One region of the Microbacterium sp. WCS2018Hpa-9 genome, then DNA from elsewhere that is predicted to be linked to it. Evidence: predicted binding sites of a transcription regulator. Region 1 holds the regulator's gene; each other region holds the start of a gene.

What was found. The regulator LexA, encoded in region 1, represses DNA repair genes until DNA is damaged. The targets are predictions, from matches to a motif close to TCGAACANNTGTTCGA.
Region 2: the regulator LexA is predicted to act here: its motif matches at 2,083-2,098, upstream of recA (recombinase RecA).
Region 3: the regulator LexA is predicted to act here: its motif matches at 1,170-1,185, upstream of RQG82_RS14455 (DUF222 domain-containing protein).

The regions. Positions count from the first base shown of each region.
Region 1 is NZ_JAVTIY010000012.1:56,317-59,591, forward strand. It holds gene RQG82_RS19170 (prolyl oligopeptidase family serine peptidase) at 1-1,188, opposite strand, end outside; gene lexA (transcriptional repressor LexA) at 1,297-1,983, opposite strand; gene RQG82_RS19180 (LysM peptidoglycan-binding domain-containing protein) at 2,265-2,627, shown strand; gene RQG82_RS19185 (histidinol-phosphate transaminase) at 2,719-3,275, shown strand, end outside.
Region 2 is NZ_JAVTIY010000001.1:435,752-439,026, forward strand. It holds gene RQG82_RS02280 (regulatory protein RecX) at 1-803, opposite strand, end outside; gene recA (recombinase RecA) at 843-1,886, opposite strand; gene RQG82_RS02290 (DUF3046 domain-containing protein) at 2,154-2,378, opposite strand; gene RQG82_RS02295 (helix-turn-helix domain-containing protein) at 2,403-2,711, opposite strand; gene RQG82_RS02300 (CinA family protein) at 2,853-3,275, opposite strand, start outside.
Region 3 is NZ_JAVTIY010000006.1:290,840-294,114, reverse strand. It holds gene RQG82_RS14465 (hypothetical protein) at 1-365, opposite strand, end outside; gene RQG82_RS14460 (alpha/beta fold hydrolase) at 375-1,112, opposite strand; gene RQG82_RS14455 (DUF222 domain-containing protein) at 1,216-2,553, shown strand; gene RQG82_RS14450 (hypothetical protein) at 2,697-3,224, shown strand.

The DNA of each region.
Region 1 (3,275 bases):
CACGAGCACGATGTACGGCGCGAGCTCGTCGTCCGCGGCTGAAGCCGACGGATTCACGGGCTCATACGCGAAGGCGTGGACGGGGCCGTGCGCGCCATCGACCAGGACCTCGGATGCCGCGGACATCCACGACGGATCCGTCGGCGTCGCTCCCGCAACCACCTCGACGTCTCCGGAGTCGACGTCGACGCACCAGACCCCGGGCGCTGTCGTCGAGCTGTTGCCCGAGAGCAGCACGCGGGAGCCTGCGACATCGTCGACGCTGACATGGCCGTCGGCGGGAATGGGGATGCGGCGGGCGCCGCCGTCCCGCTCGATGACGACCACCTCGTCGCGTCCGTTGGTGCGCACCGCGACGATGCGGCCGTCGGCGAGCGGTCGGTACCAGCGGTTTCCGAGCACCCATAGCCCGTATCCGGTGTCGGCGTCGATGTCGTCGATCCGTTCTGCGGGGCTGACCGCTCGCACGCCGTCCACGCGCTGTCGGTGCAGCGCCCAGCGACCCGACGGATCGTCCGAGTACAGGATCTCGTCGTTCTCCGTCCACTCCGGCTGCAGGGCGGCTCGCGTGGGCAGCTCTGTGCGCCCGGTGCCGTCGGAGAGCACCAGCGACGCGCGCTGCCACGGCATCCGGTCGCCCGACCATTCGACCCACGCGGCGCGCGTCCCGTCGGGAGACAGCGCCGGATGCGCGTAGAACGACTCTCCCTGCACGAGCACCTTCACCAGCGTCGGATCGTCGGCTGCTGATCCGTCGGTGGGGATCTCGACGATTCCGCGCTGGTGGGGGTCGACCGAGAGGTCCTCCCGCACGGCGAACAGCCGGCCGTTCTGCAGGCGCAGGCCGCCGTGTGCCGGCCCCGCAGGGGTGAGGGGCTCCGGAGCGCCCCCGCGTGGCATGCGATGCACCCGCTGATCCTTGGCGTCGACGAAGAACAGCGTGCCGTCGGCATCAGCCGTCCACGCCCCGCCGCCGTACTCGTGCACGCGTGACCGCGCGCTCCAGGGAGCGGGAAGGATCTCGGCGCCGTTGCAGCTGCGCACGGTCACACGCCCGCCCTCGGAGGGCACCGACTCGCCCCACCAGATGTTCTCGCCGATAAAGGCAGCACCTTCGATCCTCGGAGACGACGCGGCGATCCGGTCGGGAGTGAACGGGGAGGGCCAGGTACCGAACGGCGACGACATGATTCGAGCCTATGGTGCACCGGTGCGCCGCGTCACACAGGGGGCGGTAGTGGGCGTCGCCACCGGTCCTCTGGGAACGCGCGGTTCACGAGACCCGTGTGGAGAGGGTCAGACCGAGCGGAGCACCGCGACGATCTTGCCGAGGATGACGGACTCGTCGCCGAGGATCGGCTCGAAAGCCGAGTTCCGGGGGAGCAGCCAGGTGTGGCCGTCGCGACGCCTGAGCACCTTGACGGTGGCCTCGCCGTCGAGCATCGCGGCCACGATCTCACCGTTCTCGGCGCTGTTCTGCGAGCGCACCACGACCCAGTCGCCGTCGCAGATCGCGGCGTCGATCATCGACTCGCCCGACACCTTGAGCATGAACAGGTCGCCCTTGCCGACGAGCTGACGGGGGAGCGGGAAGATCTCCTCGACCTGCTGGTCGGCCGTGATCGGAACGCCGGCGGCGATGCGTCCGACGAGGGGGACAAGCGCGGCGTCTCCGACGGGCGTCGCCACATCGGCGGGGTTCTCACCGCTCGTCCCTGGAAGGTCGATGAGCACCTCCATCGCGCGGGTCTTGCCCGGATCGCGGCGCAGATAGCCGCTGAGCTCGAGCTGACCCAGCTGATGAGTGACGCTGGACAGCGACTTGAGCCCGACGGCGTCGCCGATCTCGCGCATGCTCGGCGGATAGCCGTAGTGACTGATCGACGTCTGGATGACCTCGAGGATCGCCATCTGCTTAGGGCTCAGGCTCTTGCGGCGACGAGTGCGCGGGGCATCGGCCTCGGGGGCGGAGTTGTCGCTCATGGTGCTCCTCAGGTGTGCGATCCGGCGTCTCAGTTCGAATGTCGGAGGCCCGTGGTGGGGTGTTCCTATCGAAACCGTATCCGAGAAACGCGCCGATGTGGAAGATCTGTTCGAGCGTGTCGGCCGATTCTCCTACTTCTGTTTCGAAGAACGCTTGACAGATGTTCGAATTCGAAGATAACTTCGGTACGTAGCTTCGCATCCACGGCTCCCGGCCGAGGCGCGGATGCGAACGCTACGCCAACTTCACCGCTCACGCGGTAGATGCAGAGGAGCACGACATGAGCACCATCACCTTCAGCAGTGCAGCAGTCCTTCCGGCTCGTCCGGCGACGCGGCTCCGGCTGACGGCGCGTGGTCGACGCGTCGTGCTCTCGGTCGCCGCAGTGCCCCTCGCCATCGGAATCGCGTTCGCCGCGCTCAGCGGCGGAAGCGCGATGGCATCGGGCGAGCAGGCCGCGACGGCGACGTTCGCCACAGTGACCGTGATGCCGGGCGACACCCTGTGGTCGATCGCCGAGAGCATCGCCCCCGGGGCCGACCCGCGCGACGTGATCGGTGACATCACGCGTCTGAACCTGCTGCGTGGCGGCGAGCTGCAGATCGGTCAGGAGCTCGCGATTCCGGCGCAGTACTCGGAGTGAGTCCCGCCTCCACCGGTCGGCGGAGTGGAGCGGGCGAGTTCACCTTCATACTCGGACGCCACGGGCATCCGCAGGGCGAACGCGGCCTACCATGGGAAGGGTGACTGCATCACTTGACGACCTGCCGCTTCGCGACGATCTCCGGGGGCTCACCCCGTACGGAGCACCGCAAGCGCCTCTCCCGATCGCACTGAACGTCAATGAGAACACGCATCCGGTTCCGGACGCCGTGGCCAGCGACATCCTCGACGACATCGCGGTCGCGCTCCGAGACGTCAACCGCTATCCGGATCGTGAGTTCACCACACTGCGCGAGGGCTTCGCCGAGTACCTCGGCCACGGTCTCGAACCCGCCCAGATCTGGGCGGGCAACGGGTCGAACGAGGTCCTTCAGCACGTCCTCCAGGCGTTCGGGGGGCCGGGTCGCACGGCGTTCAGCTTCAGCCCGACCTACTCGATGTATCCGCTGATCTCGAAGGGGACCGGAGCACGGTGGGTCGCCGGCACCAGGCAGCCCGACTACACGATCACGCCTGACGAGGCCGCGGCACAGGTCAGAGATGTCGACCCCGATGTCATCCTCCTGTGCTCCCCGAACAATCCGACGGGCACACCGCTCGGCCTCGACGTGGTCGAGGCGGTCTACGA
Region 2 (3,275 bases), on a different contig from region 1:
GAGCCGAAAGAGGCCTCTGCAAGGGCCGACTTCGCAGCTGTCATCGCGATCGATCCGTTGTATCCGCGGCGAGACAGCTGACCGACCAGGCGCCGCAGCGCTGTATCGCCGTCGAGGCGAGACATCGCTCGTGCTTTCGAGCGGGCGTACTCGAGGGCACGCTCGGCGTCATCGTCGGGAACGTCGTCAAGAGCCGCATCGATCACATCGCGAGGAATGCCGCGCTGCGAGAGCGCCCTCGACAGCGCAACCCGACCCTGTCCCTTACGGTCGATTCCGGACATCACCAGCTGGCCGGCGAGGAGTGCGTCGTCGAGGTAGCCCCGTCGACAGAAATCATCGATCACGTCGTCGATCGAACCCGCATCGAGCCGCTCGGCGTTCTTCTCATAGCCCCTCAGCACCATCCGCGCCTCTGACAGAGAGAGCGATTTGGTCCGCAGTTTGCGGACGAGGAGCTCCTCTGCGTCGGCGCGCAATTGAGAGGGATCGACGCCCACGACATCGGCGGACTCCGCATCCTGCGACTGCAACGCGCGCAACCGCGGTACGGACCGAGCCGCTGCACCCCGAGCAGGATGTCGTTCGCTGGGCCCACGGGAGTCGGTGGATACGACCGGCTTCGAATCGCGGGTCGAATCTCCCTCAGTCGACTTCCACACCCCGGTGCGGGCCGCCGAACGAGTCGTCACGTCATCGGCCTCGGGGGCTTCCCGGTCGACCGACTTCGCACTTGTGTCGTCACGACCGAAGAGAGGGATGATGGGGGCGAGCTGCTCAGGCCCGCCCCCGCCATCACTCATGGTTCACTCCGGTTGCTCCGCAACCGCGAACCATCACGCTCATGCCGGACGGCGCTCGGCAAGCTCGTCGGCAGGCGCCTCGGTGGCTCCTCCGATGCCGAGCTTCTGCTTGATCTGCGTCTCGATCGCAAGCGCGACATCGGGGTTCTTGAGCAGGAACGATCGCGCGTTCTCCTTGCCCTGGCCCAGCTGATCGCCGTCGTAGGTGTACCACGATCCGGACTTCTTCACGATGCCGTGCTCGACACCGAAGTCGATCAGGCTGCCCTCTCGCGAAATGCCGATGCCATACAGGATGTCGAACTCCGCCTGCTTGAAGGGCGGAGCCATCTTGTTCTTCACCACCTTGACCCTGGTGCGGTTTCCGACTGCGTCGGTGCCGTCCTTCAGCGTCTCGATGCGACGGATGTCCATGCGGACCGACGCGTAGAACTTCAGCGCCTTTCCACCCGCGGTGGTCTCAGGCGATCCGAAGAAGACACCGATCTTCTCGCGCAGCTGGTTGATGAAGATCATCGTGGTGTTCGTCTGGTTGAGTCCACCCGTGAGCTTTCGCAGCGCCTGTGACATCAGTCGAGCCTGCAGACCCACGTGCGAGTCGCCCATCTCGCCCTCGATCTCGGCACGAGGCACGAGAGCCGCGACGGAGTCGATGACGATCAGATCGATGGCGCCGGAGCGGACGAGCATGTCCGCGATCTCGAGAGCCTGCTCACCCGTGTCGGGCTGCGAGACGAGAAGCGCGTCGATGTCGACACCGAGCTTCGCGGCGTAGTCGGGGTCGAGCGCGTGCTCGGCATCGATGAATGCGGCGATCCCGCCGGCGCGCTGTGCGTTCGCGATCGCGTGCAGCGTGAGTGTCGTCTTACCCGAGGATTCGGGACCGTAGATCTCGACGATTCGTCCACGCGGGAGGCCTCCGACGCCGAGGGCGACGTCGAGAGCGATGGAGCCGGTCGGGATGACGGCGACAGGTGCGCGTTCGTCACTGCCCAGTCTCATGACCGAGCCCTTTCCGAACTGACGGTCGATCTGGGCGAGGGCTGTCTCGAGGGACTTCTCGCGGTCAGCGGGTGATGGCATGACGGGCTCCTTATGCTCGCGTGGTGCCGCCTGTAGGCTGTCGCGGTCCTCCCGGCTGGGCGGAACTCTCCGACAAGGCGTATGGCTCTTCGGCTTGCTGTTCACCGTACGAGGCACCTCGGACATTGCGTCGTCAGCTCCGCGAAACAGGGAGAACACCGTCTCTGAACCACTTGTGCAGAAGACTACGCCCGTTTCGAACACATATTCGACGACACGCCGTCACGGCGTGTCGTTAGTCGAACGCGCGTCGAACGCCTCAGTCGGTCAACGCTTGCGCGGCTCGAGGCGCCCAGCGCCGTGCCGTCGCTCGTGGGGCACATCGGTCTCGGCGCACAGCGCCAACCAGATGTCGCGCGGCGGAACGCCGGCATCCAGCGCCTGGTCCGCAGTACGGCCGGCGAGCTGGGTCAGAATCAGGTCGCTGATGAGAGACGACCCTCGACCGCCGAATTCCGCGTCGACCGCGCGGAGGAACTCACTGCGACGCATCAGAGGCTGAAGTGGATCCGAAGCTCAGTGGAGCGAGAGCTCTGGCTCGATGGAAGCCACGAGGTCGTCGGGAACGACATCGGGGAAGACCTGGATGCCCTCGAGGACGGAGATGCGATCGCCGACCTCTCGCATGATGATCGAGATGGGAACGTCCAGAGCATCGGCCACCGAGGCGAGGATCTCGCTCGAGGCCTCCTTCTGGCCCCGCTCGACCTCGCTGAGATAGCCGAGTGCCACAGATGCCTTGCTCGCAACCTGCCGGAGCGTACGCCCCTTCTGCAGGCGGAAGTCCCTCAGCACATCGCCGATTTCCTGTCGTACAAGAATCATCGGAACCTCCTCCCAGATCGCCTTCTCGAGGTCTCCCTCGAGAAGACCGCCAGTCTAGTCCTACCGACCTTCACAAAATCTACCTTCGCACGCTGTGCTTTCGGTGTGAGCACATAGGAGATAACGGGACGCACGCGTCGACTATTCCCGGACGACCCGTGCGAGCATCTCGACGGCCGCATCGACCGCCTGAGCCCGCACCCGTGCGCGATCGCCGTCGAACCTGAAGACCTCGCTCACGGAGCGATCAGGGGTCACGACGGCGATGTGCACCGTGCCGACCGGCTGACCGTCGGGGGAATCCGGTCCGGCGATCCCCGTGGTCGAGACGCCCACGTCGGCAGGCACTCCCGAGATCTCCATGGCTCGGCGCGCCCCCGCCGCCATCTGCAGCGCGACGCCGCGGTGCACCGGCCCGTGCGCATCGAGCAGGCCGTCGTCGACGCCCAGCAGCGTGTGTTTCACCGGGGTGGCGTAGGCCACGATCGCTCCCCGCAGCGATGCCGACGCGCCAGGCACGGAGACGAACTCGGCGGCGAGGGCACCGCCCGTCAGCGACTCCGC
Region 3 (3,275 bases), on a different contig from region 1:
TCCGGACGGTCGAGGTCGGCGACAGCTCGATGGAATGCGGCGCCGGCGGTGAGCACATCAGTCACGCGGGTCTCATCCGCGTGACCGGGCAGCCATTGCCAGGCCTCCCACCCGTCGATCGTCCACGCTCCGGATGCCGACGGGATCGGGCGCGGCGTGCGGAATGCCCAGGTGTGCGGCAGATGCGCGAGGACGTCCGCCTTCCACAGCGTCTCGCCGTCTCCGGCCGAGGGGCGCAGGACTGTATCGGCCGCACGCCAGGTCAGACCGCGTCCACCGGGGAGGGTGTGGAGCTGCTCGTGGTGCTCGGCGGAGACTCCGAACTCCACGAGGACCGCGCTCGAGGGTGGGGTCGCGGTCGTCATGGTCCGAGGCTACGACAGCGTGCGCGGCGCCGGTGGACCGAAGAGTTCGGGGAGGGATGCGGTGAACTCGTCGAAATGGCTGAACCAGACGGTGTGCGCGGCCCCGGGGATGCTGCGGACATCGGCGCCGTTCGCCGCGAATCTGCGGGCGTCGTCGTCGCTGACCCACGCGCTCGGGTCTGCACGCACGACGATCGAATCGGCTCCGGGGAGCCAGGAGTGATCCGTATCGCACGAGATGGATGCGGTCGTCGCCGGATCGAAGAGCGCGGCGGCACGAGCCTCCACCTCGGCATCCTGCGCGGAGTAGAAGGGGCGGGATGCGAGTAGATCTTGCGGAGACAAGCGCGCTCCGCGGTCGCGCTCGTACTGCGCCCTGAGTGCCGCGCGGTCGTGACCCCCGGTCAGAGAGAGCGTCGCATCGACATAGACAGCCAGGTCGGGCTGCAGCATCTCGGCGGCCGCGGCGAGGACCGTCGCGCCGTAGGAATGGCCGATGGCTGCGAGCGGGCGCCCCGCGTCGAGATGCTGGACCGTCTCGACCACTGAGCCCGCCGCCTGCTCGATCGTCAGGTGCGGGTCACGTTGCGACAGGCCGTGACCGGGCAGATCGAGAGCGATCACGCGGTGGCCATTGGCTGCGAGCGGTGGTATCACGCGCCACCAGCTGTCGGATGACCCCATCATCCCGTGGAGCAGAAGCACAGTGCCGGGGCCTGTTCCGGTGTCGATCGCGTGGAGGAGCATCCCGCCAGTGTGGCACCGTTCGTTATCTTTTCGTAATCATGTCCCAGACGGAATGTCTCGTATTTATCTTCGAATGTCGGTGGCTCCTGATCTACTTGAGGACATGACAGCACTGCTCGACGCGACGGATGCGCAGATGGCGACACTCGCCGATCTCGTCGACGCGCTGCAGGTCGCGGAGGCGACGCTGAGCAGCATGAGCGCCGCGCGCGACGGGTTGCTGGCCATCGCCGGACGGCTGGCGGTCGACATCGCCAAGCAGGGCGATCACCCTGATCGAGGTGACCACTCTCTTCGCACCGTGGCTGCCGAAATCGGTGCCGTGCAGCGCGTCAGCGATCGCACGATCGAGCGGCGGATGGCGGCCGCAGAGCTGCTGGTCGACCAGTTTCCGGCCGTGTGGGCGGCGCAGGGGGCTGGGCGGATCAGCCCGGCTCATTCTCGGGTGATCGTCGACGCGGGGTCGGGTATCGAGTCGCCCAGCGATCGTGAGAAGTACTCCGCGGTCATCCTTCCGATCGCCGAGGCGGAGTCGCCCAACCGTCTGCGCGCACTGGCGCGGCGCGTGGCCGAGCGATTCGCTCCGACGACCGTGTCGGAGAGGCACCGGCGAGCGAGGTCTCAGCGACGCGTATGGGTGACGGATGGCGAAGACGGGATGGCGGCGCTGCACACGCACGCGCCTGCCGCGCTCGTCCACGGCATGTTCGACCGTCTGTCGCAGATGGCGCATGCGCTCCGCAACGAGAACCTTCGCGCGAAGCGACAGGCGGCTCGCGATGGCAGCGAGTTCGAGCCGGATGATCGGACGGTCGATGAGATCCGTGCCGATCTGCTCGCCGATCTCGTGCTCAGCGGGCAGCCGACGGGTCACGACAGCGAAGACGGACTGCTCGGAGCCATCAGTGCCCGGATCGAGATCACCGTGCCGGTGACGACGCTGATGGATGCCGACGCTGGTGCGGCGCCTGATGCCGATTCGGCACCGTCCGCCGAGCTCGATGGTCGGACCCCGATCGATGTCAACACCGCACGCACCGTGGCGGGCCAGACGAAGGGGTGGGACAGGGTGCTGACGCATCCGATCAGCGGTCGAGTGCTCGCCGTCGATCGATATCGACCGAGCCGTCACCTGCGCCGGCACCTGCGGGCGCGCGATCAACGATGTCGCTTCCCCACCTGCGGGATCGTGGCGCGCAAATGCGATCTCGACCACAATCACGCGGCGTCGACAGGTGGCGCGACCTGCGACACGAACCTCGCGTCCTTCTGCCGCCGACATCACGTTCTGAAACACCACTCCCCCTGGCACGTCGAGCAGAAACCCGGCGGGGTCGTGGAGTGGACGAGTCCCACCGGCCGAACCTACGTCGACACTCCCCCTGCACCGAACACGGTGACCTTTACCGTGGCAGAGGATGCTGCACGCGCGCCGTTCTGACGAAGGCTCTGAGGGTGTGGATAACTCCCCCGCGACACCCGCTGGCTTCATTACGGTGGCGCGGTGACCCCTTCTCGCTCGCGACCCTCGTCAACGCTCCCGGCCCGACCGACATCGACAGCTGCTCCCGGGATGAGACAGTGATGACGGCGCGCAGAACTGGTGCGGCGGTCGTGATCGTCGCGATCACACTCGGCCAGCTGCTCGGGTGCGCACCGGAGCCCTCTCCGGTTCCCACGCCGACGCCTGCCTTTGCCAGCGAAGCGGAGGCCTTCGCCGCAGCGGAAGAGGTGTACCGGGCGTACAACGATGCGCTGAACGAAGAACGGATCGTCGGCGGCTCAGCAGATCCCGGGCAGTACCTCTCTGGCCTTGCACTCGAAAGCCATCTGGAGGCGGGCCGTTACTTCGAAGAGCAACAGTTGCGATTCAACGGCGAGGGAATCGTTGATAGCTTCAACGGCGACTCTGCAAACCTTGACGCTGCCGTAGCCACGGTCACCGCGTTCGTCTGCCTTGATGTGAGCCAGACGCGCGTGATCGATGGCGAAGGAGCCGACGTGACTCCTTCGGATCGCCCGACTCGGTTACCTCTTGAGGTTGTGTTCGTCGGCCCCCGCCGCGAGTTGTTGATTTCCAACTCGAATCTGGTCGACGGAGAAGAATGCTAGCTCGCAAGCTCGCGACGAGTCTTCTAGCTATCTCGATGCTCATCGTGCCTC